2 linked regions of the Tahibacter amnicola genome follow. The protein of the gene in region 1 interacts with the protein of each later gene in a pairwise test. Links are inferred from orthologs where the notes say so. Each region holds a gene or a part of one and is shown on either strand. Other genes may lie near its edges.

Region 1 (4,521 bases):
GTCGTCGATGCGCGACGGCGGTGCCGTCTCGACCGGCGCGGCGCGGGTGGGTTCCGAGATCCGCGTGTCGAAATCCATCGGCGGCAGGTCGAGGGCAAAATCGTCCTCCCGCGATACGACCGGCGAAGCAACCGGCGCGGCCGACATCGGCGCCACGGGCGACGGCGGTGCGATAGTGCGGTCAGTCAGGTCAAAGTCGAAGTTGTCGTCTTCGATCGGACGCGGCGCCGGCGGAGGCGCACCCTTGCCGAAGTCGCTGACGTCGTCGAAACCGTCAAAGCGCATCGGCTCGGGCTCGTGCATCGCGCCGAAGGCCGGCGGTGGCGCACTCGGCGCCATCGCCTGCTGGTCCGGTGCGAACAACGGGTTATGCGGCGCAAGCTCGCGGCCCATGCTCTTGACCTGCTGCCACTCCGGCATATCCGTGTCGTAGATATGCGCGTACATGGCCTGCGCAGCCGCTTCGAACTTATCCGCATCGCCCTGCGCGTAGTACAGGCTGGTGAGCTCCAGATGCGCGCCAGTGTCGTCCGGGTACTGCGCCAGACGGTCGAGCAATGCATGCTCTTCGTCGTGCTGCGCGGCCAACGCCTCGTTCATGCCGCCGGTGGTGACCGGAACCGGCTTCGGACGACGCAGGATCTTCATCGCGGCAAAGCCAACGACACCCAGCAGCAGCGCACCACCAATTCCGAGCAGCCAGGTCTGGCGGTACCAGGGCTCAGCCACGGGCAGCGGCTGCACCTTGGCCGGTGTGGACGGCTTGGCAGGCGTGGTCGTGCTGGTGGCCGGCTTGGGCGGCGTGGTCGCCGCAGTCGTCGACGGCGTGGTCGTCGCCGGGGTTGTCGCAGACGGCGTCGTGGTTGCCGGCGTTGTTGCGGACGGCGTGGTCGCCGACGGAGTCGTCGTGGCGGTGGAAGGCGTCGTCGTCGACGGGGTCGTCGCGGAAGGCAGCGTCGAAGTCGTCGACGGCGCCGTGGTGGAAGGCGTGGTCGTCGACGGCGTCGTGGCAGTCGTCGTCGACGGGGTCTTCGACGGTTCGCCCGAGGCGCTGCCCCAGATATCTTCCTTGGTGAATTCAGGCTGCTTGGGCGCGGTCACGGTCGTCGTCGTCGACGCCGTTGAAGGCGTCGTCGTGGACGGCGTGGTCGTCGACGGTGCAGTTGTCGTTGTGGCGGTCGACGGTGTCGTAGTGGACGGTGTCGTCGCCGCTGGCGTCGTGGTGGTGGTCGCAGACGGCGTTGCGCTGGACTTGGACTGCAGCTCCTTCAGCTTCTTCTGCAGGTCCGCCAGTTCGCTGTCCTTGATAGCCAGCAGCTTGTCGTTCTTGGTCTTGAGGTCTTCCAGCTCACGGACCCGCGACTTGAGCTCGGAAGCTTCCTGCTCACGGCTGGCCAGTGCTTCCTTCGTGCGCGCCAGTTCGGCGCGCGTGGTGGAGTCGCCGGTTCCGCCGGCACCCGGCTTGTCGGCAGCGACCGCGGTGTCCTTGGCCGCCTTGGGCGGAACCAGTTCCAGGCGATCCGAAGCCGGCTTGGATGGTTTGCTGGCCGTCGACGTCGAAGCCGCACTGGTCGCCGCTGCCGGCGTGGACCCGCTGTCGGCGACGAGGGTGGGCGAACTGGCCGCACCACCGCGCGCCGCTTCGTTCTGGCTGCGGACTTCGGCCGCGGCGGCCGCGGCATTACCGACGGCCTTCATTTCTTCCGCGCTCGGCACGCGCAGGATGGCGCCGCGCTTGAGCGAGTTGATGTTGTCTTTGTAGAAGGCGTTGGGGTTGTTGCGCAGCAGCGACAGCATGACCTGGTTGAGGGTCACGCTCTCGTCCGGCCGCGTCGCCGCCGCCACTTCCCACAGCGTTTCACCCGCGGCCACCGGGCCATATTCACCCGGAGCAGCCGTCGTCGCAGCTGGCTTGGATGGCGCGGACGGGGGCGGCGCCGCCACCGTGGCGGGTGCTTCAACGGACTTCGGCGGCTTGGACGGCTTTGCCGACTTGGACGGCAACGCCTGCGTGGCGGCCGAAGAAGCGGAGTCCTTGAGCGGGGCGGTGGTCGCCTTGGAGCCCTTGACGGCGGGAGCCATCGTGGGCGGATCCAGCAGCACGGTGTACTCGCGCAGCAGCTTGCCCTTGGCCCAGTTCACTTCGATCAGGAAGTCGAGGAAAGGATCGCGGACCGCCTCGGAGGTCGTCACGCGGATCACGGCGTTGCCCTTGGCGCCCGTCGCGACGGTGAATTCCAGCGGTACGACGATGCGGGAGCGGGAAAGTCCGACGCGTTCGAAATCGGCGGCGGCAGCCAGCGCGACACTGAGACTGGCGGTTTCATCCGGACCACCAGTAACCGGAATCTCGGCAACCAGGGGCTCGTTCAAACCCGACTTGACCTGGATCATTCCCAGGCCCAGCGCAAGCGCGTTGGTACTTCCCAGCGCAAGCGCGACGGCCAGCGTTAATTTCTTTGATCCATTCATGAGGTCAGCCCCCCGGTGGCAGCGGCCTGTGGCCTGATATTCGATCCGTTAAAACTCCGCTATCCATCGACCACCACTCGTGTGAAGGCCGATCCCCTTTCGGCGCCCAAGCTTCCGAAAGATCATTTGACCAATCAGCCACTTGCGTGACTGATGGCCACGCCCGGCATCCTGCCGGACGGCGACTGGACGGCGGATTTAGCCGCCGTTCAATCTCGAAAATGCCTTATAACACAATCGTAACTATAGATCACAGATACGATTTCACCAATAGCTCAGCAACCTGCACCGCGTTCAACGCGGCCCCTTTTCGGATGTTGTCGGAAACAATCCAGAGATTGAGGCCACGGGGATGGGAAATATCCTCGCGGATCCGGCCGACGAAGACGGGATCCTGGCCGGCAGCGTGAGTGACCGGTGTTGGATAGCCGCCGGGCTTGCGCTCGTCGACCACCACGATGCCGGGCGCGCTTTCTAACAGTTTGCGAGCCTCATCCGCTGTGATCTTGTCGCGGGTTTCGATATGTACCGCCTCGGAGTGGCCGTAAAACACCGGCACGCGCACGGCGGTGGGATTCACCTCGATAGACGCGTCACCCAGGATTTTGCGCGTCTCCCACACCATTTTCATCTCTTCTTTGGTGTAGCCGTTCTCCTGGAACGCATCGATCTGGGGAATCAGGTTAAACGCTATCTGGTTCGGGAACTTCGTGGGGGTAAATTCTTGAAAATTCAGGATGGCGGCGGTTTGCTTGCCCAGCTCCTCCATGCCCGAGCGCCCCGCCCCGGACACCGACTGGTAGGTCGCGACATTGATCCGGGTGATGCCGGCCGCGCGATGCAGCGGCGCCAGCGCGACCAGCATCTGCATCGTCGAACAGTTGGGGTTGGCAATGATGCCGCGGCGGGTATAGCCGGCGATGTCGTCCGGATTGACCTCGCTGACGACCAGCGGGATGTCGTCCTGGTAGCGGAACTCGGACGTGTTGTCGATCACCACCGCGCCCGCCGCGGCGGCGCGGGGGGCATGCTCGCGGCTGACACTGCCGCCGGCGGAGAAAAAGGCGATATCCACGCCGTCGAAATCGTACTGGGCCAGATCGCGCACCAGCACTTTCTGGTTACCGAACTCGACGTGGCTGCCGGCCGAACGTTCACTCGCCAGGGGCACGAATTCACTGATCGGGAACTGGCGCTCCTTGAGGATGCTGATCAACGTCTCACCCACGGCGCCGGTCGCGCCCACCATGGCCACCTTGAACTTGCGATCCGCGGAATTTGCAGACATTTATAATTCTCCAGTTTGATACACGAAGGGTGCGCCAGCGCGCCGCGTCGACGCGCGGAGCTGCTTATTTGACGGTTTTACCCGGAATTTTCGGCAGAATTTCGCCGACATCGCCGCACTGGGCGCGATGACGCAGCGCCTGGTCCATCAGGACCAGCGCCATCATGGCCTCGGCGATCGGCGTGGCACGGATGCCCACGCAGGGATCGTGGCGACCCTTGGTCACCACCTCGACCGGCTCGCCGCGGACATTCACGCTGCGGCCGGGAATCAGGATGCTGGAGGTCGGCTTGAGCACGATCGAGGCGATCACTGCCTGGCCCGTGGAAATTCCGCCCAGGATGCCGCCCGCATGATTGGACAGGAAGCCCTCGGGAGTCATCTCGTCGCGGTGTTCGCTGCCGCGCTGCTCCACCGCAGCGAAGCCGTCGCCGATCTCCACGCCCTTGACCGCATTGATGCTCATCAGTGCCGCAGCCAGTTCGCCGTCGAGCTTGCCGTAGATCGGCTCGCCCCAGCCGGGTGGCACGTTATCGGCCACGACCGTGACGCGGGCGCCGATGGAATCGCCGGACTTGCGCAGCTTGTCCATGAACGATTCGAGCTCGGCCACCATGGCGGCGTCCGGCCAGAAAAAGGGATTCTCTTCAACCGCCGCCCAGTCAAACGTACGCGGCTGGTGCGGACCCAGTGCCGCGAGGTAGCCGCGCACCGTGATACCAGACTTTTCCGCCAGCCAGCGCTTGGCGATCACACCGGCC
Region 2 (7,885 bases), 1.1 Mb from region 1 along the record:
GCAGGCGTTCGTCGATGTACAGCCGCCCGACTTCCAGTGCGTCGTCCAGCGATTGCTCCAGGCGCACGTTGAACCAGGCATCGACCGTGGCATTGAGGAAATTGATCGCAAATCCGTACACCACCACGACCGGCGGCAGTGCCAGCACCATCAGCATGGCCAGGAGCCGGCGCGTGAGCCGCGCACCGGGCACTTCGCGGCGCACGTCCTGGAACAGGCGCACCAGGCGGACGGCGATCACCGCAATCAGTACCAGCAAGGCGAGACTGGCGAAGCCGAGCATCCATGGATACAGACGCCCCAGGCGATTGCTGCCACTGGCCGCATCGCCGGCCAGCAGCAACGCGCAGCCCAGCAGGGCCAGCACCGCCAGCGCGGGCAGGACCCGTCGGGTCAGCCACGTCAGCCCGCGCCGGTAGCGGACCATTTGAGCTCCACGTCATCCTGGCGCCAGGCGGGACTGATCAGGGCCGGCAGGCGCAATGCCCCGGGCAGCGCCGAGGTATCCAGCTCGATGCGCAGCCGATGACGTTCACCGGCCTGCGCGGCCATCGCACCGCCGCGCAGAGGCAGTTCCAGCCGGCTGAGTGCGGCCAGTGCCGCGGCGCGAACGCCGAAGCTCTGAACAGTGCCGATATCCAGGTCACGCAACTGGTAGCGGCGCGTCAGCGGGTAGTAGCGGAGGTCCACGTGGCGCTCGATGCTGGCGACGCGGCGCCAGCCGATCAGGCCGGGCTGCTCGCGATACAGGCGCAGGCGCAGGCCCAGCGCGATGCCATGGTCCAGCGCCTCGAGCATGGCCTCGCTGGGCTTCCAGTCGCAGTCGACCACCAGGGCCGTTGCGCCGCCGCGCGGCTCGATGCGCGCCGAGGCGACGGCCAGGTGTGCCTGGTTGGACGAGCACCCGCAGAGCAGCAGCAGCGCCGCCGCACCGAGTGCGCGAAGTGCTACCAGGAGGGGAGCAGAAAACGCGCTGCCCCGCGACACACCGTCGCGGGAGGCAAGGGCCTGGCGTTCAGCCGGCTTTGCGCAGGACCGCATAGAAAAACCCGTCCATGCCATTCTCCCCCGGAAGGTTCTGGCGCCCGGCGCCGCTGGCACGCCCGAACCATTCTGGAATGACGGTTTCGGCGACCGCGTCCGGATGACGGGCCAGGAAGGTATCGACCTGGTCCGCGTTCTCGGCGCGCAGTATCGAACAGGTGGCATAGACCAGGCGACCATCCGGTGCCAGCAGGGGCCACAGGGCCTCGAGCAGGCGCGCCTGCTCGGCGACCAGCGGCGCGATATCAGCCGCACGGCGGTGCAGACGGATATCCGGTTGGCGCCGGATGACGCCAGTGGCGCTGCACGGGGCATCGAGCAGGATGCGGTGGAAAGGTTGGCCGTCCCACCAGGTATCCGGCGTGGCCGCGTCGGCGGCGACGCAGCGGCCGCTCAATCCCAGCCGCTGCAGCGTGTCGGTCACCGACTCAAGACGGCGTGCATCACGATCCAGCGCAAGCAGCTTTACATCGGCCTGTTCCAGGCATTGCGCGGCCTTGCCGCCGGGCGCCGCGCAGGCATCGAGCACGCGCTGGCCGGCGGCCAGGGCCAGCAGCGGCGCCGTCAGCTGGGCCGCGCCGTCCTGCACGGAAAACAGGCCTTCGGCGAAACCCGGCAGCTGGGTGACGTCGGTGCTCTCGGCGAGAACCACGGCGTCCGCCAGATGCGCGTGCTTCTGCGCCTCGATGCCGGCCGCCAGAAGACGCGCCAGGAGCGCATCAACGGTGGCACGCCGGCGATTGACGCGCAAAACCAACGGAGCCGCCGCGTTGCCGGCCGCGATGATCGCCGGCCACTGCCCGGGCCAGTCGGACTGCAGGCGTTCCATCAACCAGCGCGGATGTGCCGATGCCGCAACCGGATCGGCCTGGATCATGGCCTCGATATCGTCACGGTCACGCAGGAAGCGGCGCAGCACCGCGTTGATCAATCCGGCGAAGTGCGGACGGTTCAGGCGACGCGCGGCTTCCACCGTCGCGGCGACAGCGGCGTATTCGGCCATGCCCATCGCAGCCACCTGGACCAGGCCAAGCACCATCAGCGCATGCACCAGCGGTTCGCGCGTGCGCAGCGGTTTCTGCACGAGGCGGTCCAGCACGGCGTCGTAGCGTGGCCACCAGCGCGCGCCGTCGTGCAGCAGTGCAGACAGCAGCGCGCGGTCGCGCGGCTCTTTGATACGAGGGGAAAGTTCCGCAAACGCAGCGCGCAGCGAGACGCCACCGCGCACGATGCGATCGAGGCCTTGGGCGGCCAAAGCCCGCGCGTCGTTCATGTGATGGCCTTGCGCAGCTCGGGACGCGCATTGAGGTAGTCCACGGCCTGCACACGGCGCCCACCGGCGCGCTGCAGTTCGCGGATCCGCAGCACGCCGTCGCCAGTGGCAACGTCGATGCCATCGCGACCGGCCGCCACGATGTCTCCGGGCTGACCGCGCCCGCCGTCGCCGACGGCAACGGCAGACCACACGCGCAGGCGCTCGCCCGCCACGTCACCCTCGGCGACGGGCCACGGGTCAAACGCGCGCACCTTGCGTTCGATCGCCTGTGCGCTGTCGCGCCAGTCGATCACCGCTTCAGCCTTGTCGAGCTTGTGTGCGTAGGTGACGCCATCCACCGGCTGCGGGTCGCAGGGCGGTGCCTGCCGCGCAGCCGCGAGCGTCAACAATGCAGGCGCCAGTACCTCGGCACCCATCACACTCAGGCGATCGTGCAGCGAACCGCCCGTCTCCGCAGGTGACAGCGCCGTAACGGTGCGCGCGATGACCGGGCCCGTATCCAGGCCCTTCTCCATGCGCATCAGGCACACGCCACTTTCCGCATCACCGGCGAGGACCGCGCGCTGGATCGGCGCGGCACCCCGCCAGCGCGGCAGCAGCGAGGCATGCACGTTCCAGCAACCGAAGGCCGGGATGTCCAGCACGGACTGCGGCAGGATCAGGCCATAGGCCACGACGACCATCAGATCCGGCCGGTACGCCGCCAGCACCGCCCGGGCGGCCGGATTGCGCAGCGTTTCGGGTTGTTCCACCGGCAGGCCGGCGGCTTCGGCCGCCTGCTTGACGGGGCTGGGCGTGAGCTTGCGCCCGCGGCCGGCCGGGCGATCCGGCTGGGTGTAGACAGCCACCACCTCGACCCCTGCCTGACGGCAGGCGGCGAGGCAAGGCACGGCAAACTCCGGTGTTCCGGCGAACACCACGCGCAGAGCCTGGCTCATGCCAACCTCAGCCGCTGGCCGCGTTGCGGCGCTGCTTTTCGAGCTTCTTGCGCACCATCTCGCGCTTGAGCGGCGAGAGGTAGTCGACGAACAGGCGTCCGGCCAGGTGATCCATCTCGTGCTGGATGCAGACGGCGAGGAGGCCGTCGGCGTCGAGGCGGAAGGTCTTGCCGTCCGCGTCCTCGGCTTCGACCGTGATCAGGTTGGCCCGCTCGACATCTGCGTAGATGCCGGGTACGGACAGGCAGCCTTCCTGGTAGGTCTGGATGCCGTCCTTGGCCACCACGCGCGGATTGGCGAACACGCGCGGCTGGTTTTTCTCCTCGGAGACATCCAGCACCAGCAACTGCCGGTGCACGTTGACCTGCGTGGCGGCCAGGCCAATGCCCGGCGCCTCGTACATGGTCTCGAACATGTCGGCCACCAGACGTTTGAGGTCCGGTCCGAATTCAGTCACCGGTTGCGCCTTGGTGCGCAGCCGGGGATCGGGAAATTCCAGGATGGTCAGCTTTGCCACGACGGATACCTCGAAAGCGATTTGCGCGGAAGTTGGCGGAAGCCATACCCGCCCTGCGCATAACATGCCGAAATTCTACGCGGAATCGACCGCTTAGGGGGTGCCGCGGCGATTTTTGCGGCCGGCGGCCTTAACCGCCCGGCGACTATCGCTTGCGTGCGATTTTTCTTAGGCTACACTCACAAGGCCCTTGGGGAATCAGGTAATTGGCAGCCATGCTTAAAAAACTACCTGCACTTTTTGCTGGACTGCTGCTCACCGTCGCTGCCGCCGCCGTCAGCGAAGCCGAGTTGCGCACCGACCACCCTGATACCTACACGGTAAAACGCGGGGATACGCTGTGGGACATTTCCGCGCGTTTCCTGAAGAAACCGTGGCTCTGGCCTGAGATCTGGCAGGCCAATCCGCAGGTGGAGAACCCCCACCTGATCTATCCGGGTGATGTGCTCAATCTCTCCTATCTCAACGGGCGCTATCGCCTGAGTGGCACCGGGCCGCGCGTGCGCTCCTCGCCACTGGATGAGGCCATCCAGCCGATTCCGCTCAAGGACATCGAGCATTTCCTGAAGAACATGCGGGTCGTGGACGAGAAAACGTTCAAGGGCCTGCCGCATGTCCTGGCCATCGAAGAAAACAAGCTGCGCGGGACCAGCGGCAACCTGATCTACGTGCGCAACAGCGACGGCAAGGCAGGCGACCGTTTCGTCGTGGTACGGCCGACCAACCTGTACTACTCGCTGCCGCCCAAGGAAAAAGGCGGTGCGCCGACGACCCACGTGCGCGAGGTCGATCCGCTGCACGGCCAGTCCAAGGTGCTGTGGGTGCACAGTCCGATGGAGCACACCTTCTCCGGCGACGTGAAGGTGCTCGGCTACGAGGTGCAGGTCATCGGCAACGCCCAGGTTACCCGCGAGGGCAGCCCGAGCTCGATGCTGGTCACCTACTCCGACATGGAAGTTCGCCCCGGCGACCTGATCATGCCGGTCGAAGACAAGCCCTACGATTCCCAGTACCTGCCGCACCCGCCGGAAGAAGTGCCGAGCGACTTCAAGGTCCTGGCCTTCACCGATGCGGTGAACGCGATCGGCCCGCGTCAGGTCGTGGCACTGTCGCGCGGCGCCGCCGACGGCGTCGAGAACGGCGAGACGTACTCGATCTATACGCCGGGCGAGACGATCAACGACGACTACGCCTATACCGAGGGCACGGCCAAGCACCTGTTCCACCCGAAGGACGCCAAGGTCACCCTGCCGGAGGAATACATCGGCCACGTGATGATCTTCCGCACCTTCGACCGGGTCAGCTACGGCCTGGTGATGGACGGCCTGCGTCCGGTGCACCGCCAGGACGTCCTGCGCGCACCCGACTGACGGTATCGATCAGCGACTCACAACGGCGCGGCTTGTCCGCGCCGTTTTACTTTCAGGTTCGCGAAACCGTGCGCCAACGGATTGAACGCCAGCGGTTTTGAGCGCGTTTCGCAGTGTCTTACGCGGCGAGACACCTTCACGGCAGCCTGGACGCTGCACCCACGTGGCCCAAGGATGGTATGACTACCCCGCCCGATACCCCTGCCCCGGCACCGACGCGCAGCAACGCGGAAACCCGTGCCTGGCTGGCCTTGCTGCGTGCCCCTGGGCTGGGCGGCGTCAGCATCCGTTCGCTGGTCGAGCGCGCCGGCAGTGCCACTGCCGCGGTGGACACGATCGACCTGCTGCGCCGCGAATTCGCCATTGACGAGGCCTCGCTGGCCTGGCTGCGGCAGCCGGACGAAGGCCGTCTGGACGAGGACGAAGCCTGGCTTGCCCTGCCGCGGCATCACCTGCTCACCTGGCACGATGCGGATTACCCGCCGTTGCTGCGCGATACGGCTCAGCCGCCGGCAGCCCTGTTCGTGATCGGCGAGCCAGGCCTGCTGTGGGTTCCGCAGATCGGCGTGGTCGGTGCGCGCAGTGCAACCGCCGGTGGCCTCGCCAATGCCCGCAGTTTCGCCCGCAGCCTCGCCCAGGGCGGCTTTGCCATCACCAGCGGGCTCGCCGACGGGGTCGACGGTGCCGCGCACCTGGGCGCCCTGGAGGCGCCAGGAACGACGATCGCGGTGATGGGTACCGGGCCCGACCTGGTCTATCCGCGCAAGCATGCGGAACTGGCCGGGCGAATCGGCGCGAGCGGCGTCATCGTCACGGAATTTCCGCCGGGCACCGATGCCCGCCCGGGCCACTTTCCACGCCGCAACCGCCTGATTGCCGGCCTGTCCCTCGGGGTGCTGGTGATCGAGGCGGGGCTCAAGTCCGGCTCGCTCATCACGGCACGCCTGGCGGCCGAGCAGGGGCGCGAGGTGTTCGCCCTCCCCGGCTCGATCCACAATCCGCTCGCGCGCGGCTGTCACCAGCTGATCCGCCAGGGCGCCAAGCTCGTCGAAGCCAGCGAGGAAATCGTCGCCGAGCTGGCACCGATGGCCCTCATCCTGGGCGAGCGGCTGCGGGCCCGGCTGGCGCCGGCAGCCGCCTCCCCTGTCGAGGCGGCCGGAGTCGAGCGCGACGCCGATTATGTGCGCCTTCTCGCCGCGCTGGGCCACGATCCACTCAGCCTGGACGAACTCGCCGACCGCGCGGCCATGAGTATTTCGGCGCTTTCCTCGATGTTGCTGGTGCTGGAACTGCAGGGAGAGGTTGTTTCCGCCGGGGGCGGCCGCTATATGCGCAGCTGATGGCGCCGAGATTTGCCGCCAGAAACCCGTGTCACGACCTCAATGCGCTGATTTTGCAATTGTTTTTCCAACAGGCCATTCGGTCGCGGCGATGTCCTGCCGGACCGGCCGGACGATGGTCGATCGCCCGTGTCGCACCGCACAACTTCCCGAAGTCCGGCTTGACAGCACGCTGCGGCGTGTGTGCACGATGAAAAAAGACGAGGGCAGTCCGCAGCGCCCGGCCCTTTCCAAACCCTGACCAGAGCGGTCGGCGGCTCGCCCGCCGGCATGCGCAGAGGACGCGCCAGACCCGATGGCCAAGAATCTTCTCATCGTCGAATCGCCCGCAAAGGCGAAGACGATCAACAAATACCTGGGCAAGGACTTCACCGTCCTTGCCTCCTACGGGCATGTGCGCGACCTGGTCCCCAAGGAAGGCGCGGTGCAGCCCGAGCGCGAGTTCGCCATGAACTACGCGGTGATTGACAAGAACGAACGTCACGTCGACGCCATCGCCAAGGCGGCGGCCAAGGCCGAAGCCCTGTATCTGGCAACCGACTTGGATCGCGAAGGCGAAGCCATCAGCTGGCACATCAGCGAGATCCTGCGTGAACGCGGCCTGCTCGACGGCAAGGACGTCCACCGCGTGGTGTTCTCGGAAATTACCCCCAAGGCCATCAAGGACGCGGTCGAGCACCCGCGCGAGCTCTCGCTCGACCTGGTCAACGCGCAACAGGCGCGGCGCGCCCTGGATTACCTGGTTGGCTTCAATCTCTCGCCGGTGCTCTGGCGCAAGGTGCAGCGCGGCCTTTCGGCAGGCCGGGTGCAGTCGCCCGCGCTGCGCATGATTGTCGAGCGCGAAGACGAAATCGAACGTTTCGTCCCGCGCGAATACTGGAGCATGGACGCCGACGTCGCCCATGCCACGCAGCCGTTCCGCGCGCGTCTGCTGCGCCTGAACGGCAAGAAGTTCGAACAGTTCGACCTGACCAACGCCCGCGATGCGCACGCCGCCCGCGATGCGTTGCTGGCCGCCGCCAAGGGCGAGCTGGTGGTCAGCGACGTACAGTCCAAGGAACGCAAGCGTCGCCCGGCGGCGCCGTTCACGACCTCCACGCTGCAACAGGAAGCTGCGCGCAAGCTCGGGTATTCCACCAGCCGCACCATGCGCCTGGCGCAGCAGCTGTATGAAGGCATTGCGCTGGGTGACGAGGGCGTCGTCGGCCTCATCACCTATATGCGTACCGACTCCACCCACCTGTCGGAAGACGCCGTCACCGAGCTGCGCGATGTGATCCGCCGCGATTTCGGCGCGGGCTCCGTGCCGCCGGCGCCGAACGTCTACAAGACCAAATCCAAGAATGCGCAGGAAGCGCACGAGGCGATCCGCCCCACGTCGGCCATGCGCCGCCCGGCGA

What was found. Proteins that work in one complex are often made in the same cells at the same time.
Region 2: the proteins of N4264_RS19725 (region 1) and def interact in binary tests that used the Escherichia coli proteins (3 or more experiments, as listed by UniProt). The link is inferred for Tahibacter amnicola from one-to-one orthologs.

What each region holds. Positions count from the first base shown.
Region 1 is NZ_CP104694.1:5,017,520-5,022,040, forward strand. The notes cover bases 1,742-4,521. They hold N4264_RS19725 (aspartate-semialdehyde dehydrogenase), read right to left. Parts: upstream 3,761-4,521; coding sequence 2,723-3,760; downstream 1,742-2,722. Other genes in these bases: N4264_RS25665 (motility hub landmark protein FimV), read right to left, coding at 1,742-2,472; aroC (chorismate synthase), read right to left, coding at 3,825-4,521. In the rest of the region: more of N4264_RS25665, read right to left, coding at 1-1,741.
Region 2 is NZ_CP104694.1:6,121,931-6,129,815, forward strand. The notes cover bases 2,021-4,846. They hold def (peptide deformylase), read right to left. Parts: upstream 3,776-4,846; coding sequence 3,266-3,775; downstream 2,021-3,265. Other genes in these bases: rsmB (16S rRNA (cytosine(967)-C(5))-methyltransferase RsmB), read right to left, coding at 2,021-2,317; fmt (methionyl-tRNA formyltransferase), read right to left, coding at 2,314-3,258; N4264_RS24280 (LysM peptidoglycan-binding domain-containing protein), read left to right, coding at 3,991-4,846. In the rest of the region: N4264_RS24255 (sensor histidine kinase), read right to left, coding at 1-427; N4264_RS24260 (DUF4390 domain-containing protein), read right to left, coding at 403-1,041; more of rsmB, read right to left, coding at 1,016-2,020; more of N4264_RS24280, read left to right, coding at 4,847-5,145; DNA-processing protein DprA, read left to right, coding at 5,325-6,485; N4264_RS24290 (DNA topoisomerase I), read left to right, coding at 6,781-7,885. UniProt on the Escherichia coli protein: Removes the formyl group from the N-terminal Met of newly synthesized proteins. Requires at least a dipeptide for an efficient rate of reaction. N-terminal L-methionine is a prerequisite for activity but the enzyme has broad specificity at other positions.